Regions from separate parts of the Franzmannia qiaohouensis genome, predicted to be linked through region 2. Evidence: predicted binding sites of a transcription regulator. Region 2 holds the regulator's gene; the other holds the start of a gene.
The links. Region 2 encodes FNR, which switches genes on or off when oxygen is low (the NO sensors DNR and NnrR bind a similar motif). Its sites were predicted from a motif close to TTGATNTANATCAA; they were not measured.

Region 1 (4,497 bases), on a different contig from region 2:
CTACCCCGAGCACCTGGCCTGCGTGGTCTTCCTGCAGGGCTGTCCGCTGCGCTGCGGTTACTGCCACAACCCCGGCATGCTCGCCTCCCGTCGGGGCGAGCACGGCGAGTGGGACGGGATCGAGGCCTTCCTGAGAAACCGCCGGGGCCTGCTTGAGGGCGTGGTCTTCAGCGGCGGTGAGCCCACCCTGCACGCCGAGCTCGCCGGCGCGGTGGAGCGGGCCAGAGCGCTCGGCTTCAAGGTCGGCCTACATACGGCCGGTGTCTACCCGCGGCGCCTGCAGGCGCTGCTGCCCTGGCTCGACTGGGTAGGCCTGGACGTAAAGGGCCTGGCCGATGACATCGACCGCATCGTCGGGCGCCGCGGCATGGCCACCCCGCATGAGCAAAGCCTGGCGCTGCTGCTGAACAGCGGCATTGCCCTCGAGTGTCGCACCACGGTGCACTGGCGCGACTTCGACCTGGAACGCCTGCGCCGGCTGGCCCTGGACCTCGCCGAGCGCGGCGCCAGCCACTACGCGATCCAGCTGGCCCGCGCCGGCCAGTGCCTGGATGCGCGCTACGCCGAGCCGGTGCCGGGCGCCCCGACGACCGCAGAGATAGAAGCGCTTGTCAGCGAACTGCGCCCCAACTTTAAAAGGCTGACCCTACGCCACTAACATCACGCCGGCTCACCTCGCCCCGTGCCCTCGGGGGAAGGGCTCATGCAGGGATCTCCAGCGAGGGGCGGAAACGTCGCATCGCTCAACGCTCGGCGCAGGCCAGACGCTCGACGCGCGCCAGCCAATCGCCGAAAGGTCCCTGGGCCAGCCCCTCCTCGCGGCCATCAAGCAGGTTCTTGACCATCAGCCCAAGTTCGGTGTCACCCTCGATCACCAGGCGACGCTGAAAGAACAGGGCGTCGGGGTCCTGGCGCCGGGTGGCCAGGCACAGGAACTCGCGCCAGCCGCCGCGAATGGTGGCTTCGCCCGCCTCCTGGGTAAGCCGAAAGCGCTCCGCTTCGAGGGTCAGGGTCAGCTGCACGCCCAGGTCCTCGACGTGCAGCGAGATCCGGCGGCCTGCGAGCGCATCGAACTCGCCCTCGGCCAGCGGTACGGCGAAGGTTCGGTTGAGCATTGGCTCGATCAACTGGCGCTTGACCACCAGTGGCACTCGGGGGTCAATGCTACGTATCAAACGGGGCAGTGCAGGCGGACGTGGCAGGGGCAGTAACGGCGGGGACATGACGGCTCTCCTGAAGATATCTATGCGGCCAACGCCGCCAGCCCACCCATCCTAGGCCGGTGTTTTCGCGGCTGCACTGACATGCATCAACTCGCTGGGCAGATCGCCACCCGCAGTCGTGTCGTGGGCGACCACTATACGGTGCGGGAGTAGCGGCCACTGCTGCTTGCCAGATAGGCATCGAAGGCCATGGCGGCGTTGCGCATCATCAGACGGCCGGTGGGTAGCACCTCGATCTCATTTTCACGGATCGCTAGTAGGCCGTCTTCGGCCATCTCCTGCAGCTGCTCTAGGGCGTCGGCGAAGTAATCGCGGAAGACGATGCCGTGGACGGCCTCGATGGCAGCGAAGTCGATGCGGTTGTGGCACATCAGGGCATTGATCACGTCGCGGCGCAGCCGGTCATCGTCGCTGAGCCGGTAGCCTCGGAACACCGGCAGCTGGCCCTGATCCAGGCGATGATGGTACTGGGCGGTCTCTTTGACGTTCTGGCTGTAGCTGTCGCCGACCTTGCCGATGGAGGTGATGCCCAGCCCGACCATGTCGCAGTCGGCGTGGGTGGAGTAACCCTGGAAGTTGCGCTGAAGGGTGCCGTTCTCCCTGGCCAGTGCCAGCTCGTCGTCGGGCAGGGCGAAGTGGTCCATGCCGATATAGACGTAGCCGGCGGCAGTGAGGCGCTTTATGGTCAGCTCCAGCAGTTCCAACTTGCGCTCCGGCGGCGGCATGTCCTCGGGACGTATCATCCGCTGGGACTTGAACAGCTCCGGCAGGTGGGCGTAGCTGTAGGCGGCGATGCGGTCCGGGCGCAGGGCAATGATCTTCGACAGCGTGGTATCGAAACTCGCCACCGTCTGCAGCGGCAGGCCGTAGATCAGGTCGACGCTCACCGACTGGAAGCCGGCGTCACGGGCGGCCTCAACCAGCGCCATGACCTGCTCCTCACTCTGCAGCCGATTCACCGCTTCCTGAACGTCGCGGTCGAAGTCCTGCACGCCGAAGCTGAGGCGATTGAAGCCCAGGGCGTAAAGCTCATGGATCTGCTCGGGCGTCACGGTGCGCGGGTCCACCTCCAGGGAAAACTCGCGCTGGGCAGGCTCGGCAAAGTGGAAAGCCGCATCCAGCGCGGCCATCAGCTCGCCGAGCTGGGCGTTGCTCAGGTAGGTCGGTGTGCCTCCACCCAGATGCAGCTGGGTCATGCGCCGCGATTCCTCGAATAGCGCTCCCTGCACCCGGATCTCTTTCTTGAGCCATTCGAGATACTCGGCGGCGCGCTCGGTATTGTGGGTGATGATCTTGTTGCAGGCACAGTAGTAGCAGAGGCTCTTGCAGAACGGGATATGCACGTAGACAGACAGCGGCTTGGGCGTCTCGGCACGGTTGCTCCGCTCGGCGGCATTACGGTAATCATCCTCGGCAAAAGCCGCATGGAACTGGGGCGCCGTGGGGTAGGAAGTGTAGCGCGGTCCCGGACGATCGTATTTCTCTACCAGGGGGCGATCAAACAGCAGGTCATCATGCATCGTAACACGGCCTCTTGACGGGGTGGCGCCACCCAGGGTGCCGCACAATACCGCCGAGTATGCCATTCAGGATTCGGCTCGTCGGTACCCTTCTCGAGGTAGCTGACCCAGATCAATCCCCTCGCTAGCTAACTGGACATTGCCACGGCAGCATTGAATCGGCCCCCGTGCGACGACTCGAATAGGGCTTTGCGCCAGACGTGAAGATTCATATAAAATACTTTTTATTGGGCATCACGCCAAGCGGGAGGTCCCCATGACGCACCCTGTTTCACGCATCGCCTGGAGCGGCCTGGCCTACGGCTGTATCGGGCTAGGCACCGCCGGGTTGGTGGTGCCCTTGTTGCCTACCACGCCTTTCCTACTCGTGGCAGCCTGGGCCGCATCCAAGGGTTCGCCCCGGCTGGCTCGCTGGCTGCACCGTCATCCCCGCCTCGGCCCGACACTCCAGGCCTGGCGCGAGCAGCGCGCTGTGCCGCGCCGCGCCAAGCGACTGGCGCTAGCCCTGCTCGCGACCAGTTGGCTCGTGCTGTGGATGGGACGCGCGGCACCGCTGGTACTCGCGCTTACCGCGGCGCTGTTCTTGGCCGTCGCCACCTTCCTGATGACGCGCCCTGACGCCGCAACCGGCAGTCCCGACAGCATTCGGCCGGCAAACCCTATAGAGTGACCCTCTCCGCCAGCAGCGCCTTGCCCCAAGGCAAACCATGGAGCGCCGGATACCGTCATGCACTTGACCCGCTTTACCGACTACTCCCTGCGTGTTCTCGTCTTTCTAGCCGTCAAGGGCGAGGAGCGATCCACCATCCATGAGATCGCCGAGAGTTTCGACATCTCGCGCAATCATCTAATGAAGGTCGTTCAGGACCTGAGCCAAAAGGGCTACATCACCGCTATCCGCGGCAAGAACGGTGGTCTCCTGCTCAAGAAGGCTCCCGAGGATATCCGCCTGGGAACGCTGGTGAGCGATACCGAGCATGATCTACAGCTGGTGGAGTGCTTCGGCGAGGATAACGCGTGCAGGATCACCCCTGCCTGTCGACTCAAGCCGATCTTGGCCGAGGCGCTCGGCGCGTTTCTCGCGGTACTCGATCATTACACCCTGGCCGACATGCTAGGGCCGCAGGAACCGGCTCTGGTCCAACTGCTCAGCATCCAGCCGCTGACCAGCCCCCAGATTGATGCCGCGCCAGCACGGCTCCCCTAGTCGAGCGCCGAGATATTGCTCTGGATCAATGCAGCTCGGGCGACTAAGGGCCAAGCTGAAAGCCTGTATCAAGGGAGTTCATCATGCGTCGGCTCACACGGACATCATCAGCACAACGCACGCCAGGCCGCCTTATGGCCATCCTGCTCGCGCTGCTGTTGGCGATGGGCACGCTGACGAGTCACGGCGCCATGGAACACCTTCAGGCCGACTGCGGCGTGGTCGCCGACTGGAGCTCAGATGGCGGCCATTCGGATCATGGTCCCAGTGTCGAACATGATCATGACGCCTCATCGTGCGCCCTCTGCTCCGTCGCCGCGGGCCAGGCGCGTCTTGCCTTGGTTGACCCACTGCGCCAGGCCAATTCACCGGCCATGGCAGCATCCCCGCAGCCCCCTCTTGCCCCCAGGCGCCCTCCCAAATCCTGATCGAACGCAGACGGCATGGCCGTCGGATCGCGAGCCGCTCGCGTTACAAGATCCCGTTCATCAGGAGTTCATCATGTCTATCCGTTTGTCATCGGCCGCAGTGGCGCGCCAGGCATACC
Region 2 (4,497 bases):
ACCGTCTGGATAGCCGCTTCGGGCTCAGCAGCGACCCCAAGCGTGACTACGCCATCGAGATCGACCCCCGCGAAGCCAATATGCTGACCCTGCGCCACCTGCAGGCGCTGGGCTTCAACCGCATCAGCCTCGGCGTCCAGGACCTCGACCTGCGGGTCCAGAAGGCCATCAACCGCGTGCAGCCTCGCGTGCTTACCGAGACCCTGGTCGACGAGGCACGGCGACTGGGGTTCCGCTCGCTGAACATGGACCTGATCTACGGCCTGCCCCACCAGACCCGCGACAGCTTCGCCGCGACGCTCGAGCAGGTCATCGACATGGGCCCGGCACGGCTCTCGGTGTTCAACTACGCGCACATGCCACAGCGCTTCGCGCCGCAGCGGCGCATCAGCGAGGCCGACCTGCCCAGCGCCGAGGAGAAGCTCGCCATCCTGCGCACCACCATCGACATGCTCGAGGCCGCCGGCTACGTGCATATCGGCATGGACCACTTCGCGCGCCCCGACGATAGCCTCGCCGTGGCCCAACGCCAGGGCACCCTGCAGCGCAACTTCCAGGGCTACTCGAGCCACGCCGACAGCGACCTGGTGGGCCTCGGGGTCTCGGCGATCTCGCGGGTCGACGACCTCTATGCCCAGAATCCCAGCGACCTGGCCGGCTACGAGGCAGCGCTCGACGCCGGACGCCTGGCGACCCAGCGCGGCGTGCGCCTGAGCCAGGACGACCTGTATCGCCGCTACGCCATCGAGCGCCTGATGTGCGACATGCACCTCGACCTGGCCGAGCTCGGCACCCGCTTCGGCATCGACGCCGAGCGCTACTTTGCCGACAGCCTGCGCCAGTTGGAGGGTGCCGAACGCGACGGCCTGATGATGCGCCGCGGCCTGACCTTGACGGCCACCCCGATCGGCAAGCTGCTGATTCGCCACCTGGCGATGGCCTTCGACGCCCATCTCACGCCTGGCCAGGGGCCGCGCTACTCGAGGATCCTATGAGCTCACCGGAAAGTATTCTTTGCCGTAGCGCCATGATCCACCATACTGAGGGCAACGCCACCACCCAGGAGGAGGTCATGCCAGCCCCCGCCACCGCTCCAAGAAGCGCACGACTGCACGAGACGCGCTGCCAGACCTGCAGCCTGAGCTCACTGTGCCTGCCGCTGGCTCTGGAGCTCTCCGACGTCGACCAGTTCGACGCCATCATCCGCCGTCGCGCGCCACTCAAGAAGGGCGAGACGCTGTTCCGCCAGGGCGAGGCGTTCACCAGCGTGTTTGCGGTGCGCTCGGGCAGCCTCAAGCAGCTGGCCAGCGAGGGCAACGGCGAGGACCAGCTGACCAACTTCTATCTGCCCAGCGAGCTGGTCGGCCTCGACGCCATCGACGACGAGCTGTACCCCGGTACGGTCACTGCCCTCGAGACCACCACGGTGTGCGAGATCCCCTTCGACCGCCTGGACCATCTCTCCGAACAGTTACCGGAGCTGCGCACACAGCTGTTTCGCAGCATGAGCAAGGAGATGCGCGACGACCGCCGCATGATGCGCCTGCTATCGCGCAAGACCGCCGACGAGCGCCTGGCCAGCTTCCTGATCGGGCTGTCGAATCGCTTCCGCCGCCGCGGCTACTCCGCCTACAGTTTCCGGCTGTCGATGTCGCGCGCCGACATCGGCAACTACCTGGGCCTGGCAGTGGAAACCGTCAGCCGCATTCTCGGCCGCTTCCAGCAGCAGCAGCTGGTGTCGGTGGCCGGCCGCGAGGTCAATATCCTCGACCTGTCGGCACTCGAGTCTCTCGCCGAGGGCGACGGCTGCCTCTAGCCATCTCCGACCGCGAAACCGACAGCGCCCCCGCCGAGTGATCGGCGGGGGCGCTGTGCATCTGCATCGCAGAGTCTGCGACTAGGCCTGGCGGGCCAGGTCCAAGGCCTCGATCCGATTGGCCTGGCGCTGGGCCTGCTGGTCCTCGAGCCCGGCGAAATCGAACAGCTCGCGGTCGGCGAGCTGCGACGGCGCCACGTTGGTCACCGCCTTGAACATGGTCTCGAGCCGCCCGGGGTGCTTGGCCTCCCACTCAGCGAGCATCTCCTTGACCACCTGGCGCTGCAGATTGGGCTGCGAGCCGCACAGGTTGCAGGGAATGATCGGGAACGCCATGCGCCGGGCGAACTCGGCGATGTCCGCCTCGCGGCAGTAGGCCAGCGGTCGGATCACGATGTTCTTGCCATCGTCGGCGAGCAGCTTGGGCGGCATCGCCTTGAGGCTGCCGCCGAAGAACATATTGAGAAACAGCGTCTCGAGAATATCCTCGCGGTGGTGGCCCAGCGCCACCTTGGTGGCACCGATCTCTTCGGCGAAGCCGTACAGCGAGCCGCGCCGCAGCCGCGAGCAGAGCGCGCAGGTGGTCTTGCCCTCGGGGGTCTTCTCCTTGACCACCGAGTAGGTGTCGCGCTCGAGGATATGGTAGTCGACGCCAGCGGCGTCGAGATACTCGGGCAATACGTGTTCGGGAAAGCCGGGCTGCTTCTGGTCGAGGTTAACGGCGACCAGCGAGAAGTCCACCGGCGCGCTGCGCTGCAGGCTGCGCAGGATCTCGAGCATGGTGTAGGAGTCCTTGCCACCGGACAGGCAGACCATGACCTTGTCGCCGTCGCGGATCATGCCGTAGTCGATGATCGCGTTGCCCACCTGCCGACGCAGGCGCTTCTGCAGCTTGTTGAACTCACGCTTGTCGCGGGCGTCGCTGACGCCCGCCGCCTGGGGAGGAAGTATCTCGGACATGATCGCAGCATCGGGGCCGGAAATGGTCGGCCATCTTACCATCGCCGCGCAACGACGTCAGTCGCCGCGCATCGCCCCCTTCTCCAGGCGCAGGTACATGAGCGCCGCGGTGACCGCGTCGCCCAGCGCGGTATGACGGCCGATCACCGGCACGTCGAGGGCCTTGGCCACCGCCTCGAAGCGCAGGTTGGGCTCGATCTCGGGATGCGCGCGCCGCAGGTCACGCACGTAGCGCTGCGAGACTTCGATCAGCGAATTGGGCAGGTCGAAGCCGAAGCGCGGGCGCAGGTGGCGGTTGAGTATCGCTATGTCGAAGTCCAGGCACCAGCCCATCAGCGGCCGGTTGCCGATGAAGTCGAGCAGCTTGTCCAGCGCCTCCTCGACGCAGTCGCCACCGGCCAGATCGATGCCGCGCAGGCCGTGGATACGGATCGAGTCGCCGTTGAGGCTGGCCGGACGCTGCAGGCGCAGGTCGAGAGACTCGCTGGTCAGCACCCGGCCGTCGCGTACCTTGACCGCGGCGATCGATACCAGCTCGGCACTGCGGGTATCGAGACCGGTGGTCTCGCAGTCGATGGCCACCATCTCGTTGCCGGTATAAGGGTGAAACAGCCAGCCATACTCGCCTTCGGCATGACGACGTCGGTCGCTGGCTCGGCGCAGGGCGCGCAGCATGTGAACCTCCATGGCTCGGTTATCGTCGTTGTTCAGGCCGAAGCGGAGCCTCAGCTGTATTCCAGATGAAAGCGCTGTGACAGCCGCTGCTTGAAGTCCTTGACCATGTGCAGCGCCTCGCGCAGCAGGTCGCGCTCCAGCGACGAGAGCTGCTGTACCACCACCCGGTTGGCATCCTCGCTGTCGCCGTCACGCTCGAGCTGCTGACGCAGGCGCAGCTCGGTGAACAGCGCCAGCGCCTCGCCCAGATCCTCGGCGAAATTGGCCTCGAGGCGGCCGTCCTCGGCCAGGGCGTCGAGCCGGTCGAGGGTCGAGGTGGCGCGAATGCCGCGCTCCAGCGCCAGGGTGCGAACACCGTGGACGATGGGAAAGATGCCGCCCTTCTTGATATCGATGCCGTGCTGGGGCTTCTTCAGCGAGCCGAACAGCGTCAACGGCGTGGAGAAGCGCAGCGCGGTGCGCGCGAAATAGGAGAGCAGTATCTCGTCGCGACGGCAGCGCTCGAACAGCTCGTCGCGCACCTGCTCGAGCAGTGCGGTCTGACCCGCCACGGCGTGGGCGTCGAGCATGATGGCGAGCTTCATCAGGCTATCGCCGTCGCGGCGTGCGGCCCAGCGCGCGATGCGCTCGCGCCACTCGCTGACGCTACCCACCCAGTCGGGGTTGGAGACCATGATATTGCCCGGGCACGGCGGGTAGCCGAGGCGAATCAGGGTCTCGGTGACCTCGCGCATCTGCGCCTCGCACTCCGGCCAGGCGTGGCCGTCGGCCAGGATCAGCGCATTGTCCTGGTCGGTCTTGAGAATCTGCTCGCCGCGCCCCTCGCTGCCCATCACGATCAGACAGCTGGCGTCGCGATGCACCTCGTCGATGGCGAAGCCCCACGCCTTGGCCATGATGCGGCCATTGAGAGCCGCCAACAGGCCCATGGCGAAGCGCAGCTTGACCCCTTGGGCCATCAGCGCACGCACCAGCTCCGGCGTACGCGCGCTGGCACGGGCCAGCTCGTCGAGGCTATCGGCCTGCTCGACCTGCAGGCTGACCAC

Region 1: hemN (oxygen-independent coproporphyrinogen III oxidase) is a predicted target of FNR. The motif match lies at 2,846-2,859, and genes of this name have one in related genera.

What each region holds. Positions count from the first base shown of each region.
Region 1 covers NZ_JARWAM010000025.1:13,277-17,773, reverse strand. Annotated here, with positions in the region: gene QC821_RS20635 (anaerobic ribonucleoside-triphosphate reductase activating protein) at 1-658, shown strand, start outside; gene ubiT (ubiquinone anaerobic biosynthesis accessory factor UbiT) at 744-1,223, opposite strand; gene hemN (oxygen-independent coproporphyrinogen III oxidase) at 1,358-2,743, opposite strand; gene QC821_RS20620 (YbaN family protein) at 3,000-3,413, shown strand; gene QC821_RS20615 (Rrf2 family transcriptional regulator) at 3,471-3,950, shown strand; gene QC821_RS21770 (DUF2946 family protein) at 4,034-4,378, shown strand; gene QC821_RS20610 (YncE family protein) at 4,452-4,497, shown strand, end outside.
Region 2 covers NZ_JARWAM010000003.1:228,034-232,530, forward strand. Annotated here, with positions in the region: gene hemN (oxygen-independent coproporphyrinogen III oxidase) at 1-995, shown strand, start outside; gene fnr (fumarate/nitrate reduction transcriptional regulator Fnr) at 1,073-1,816, shown strand; gene ttcA (tRNA 2-thiocytidine(32) synthetase TtcA) at 1,898-2,776, opposite strand; gene QC821_RS05300 (3'-5' exonuclease) at 2,834-3,451, opposite strand; gene QC821_RS05305 (putative nucleotidyltransferase substrate binding domain-containing protein) at 3,502-4,497, opposite strand, start outside.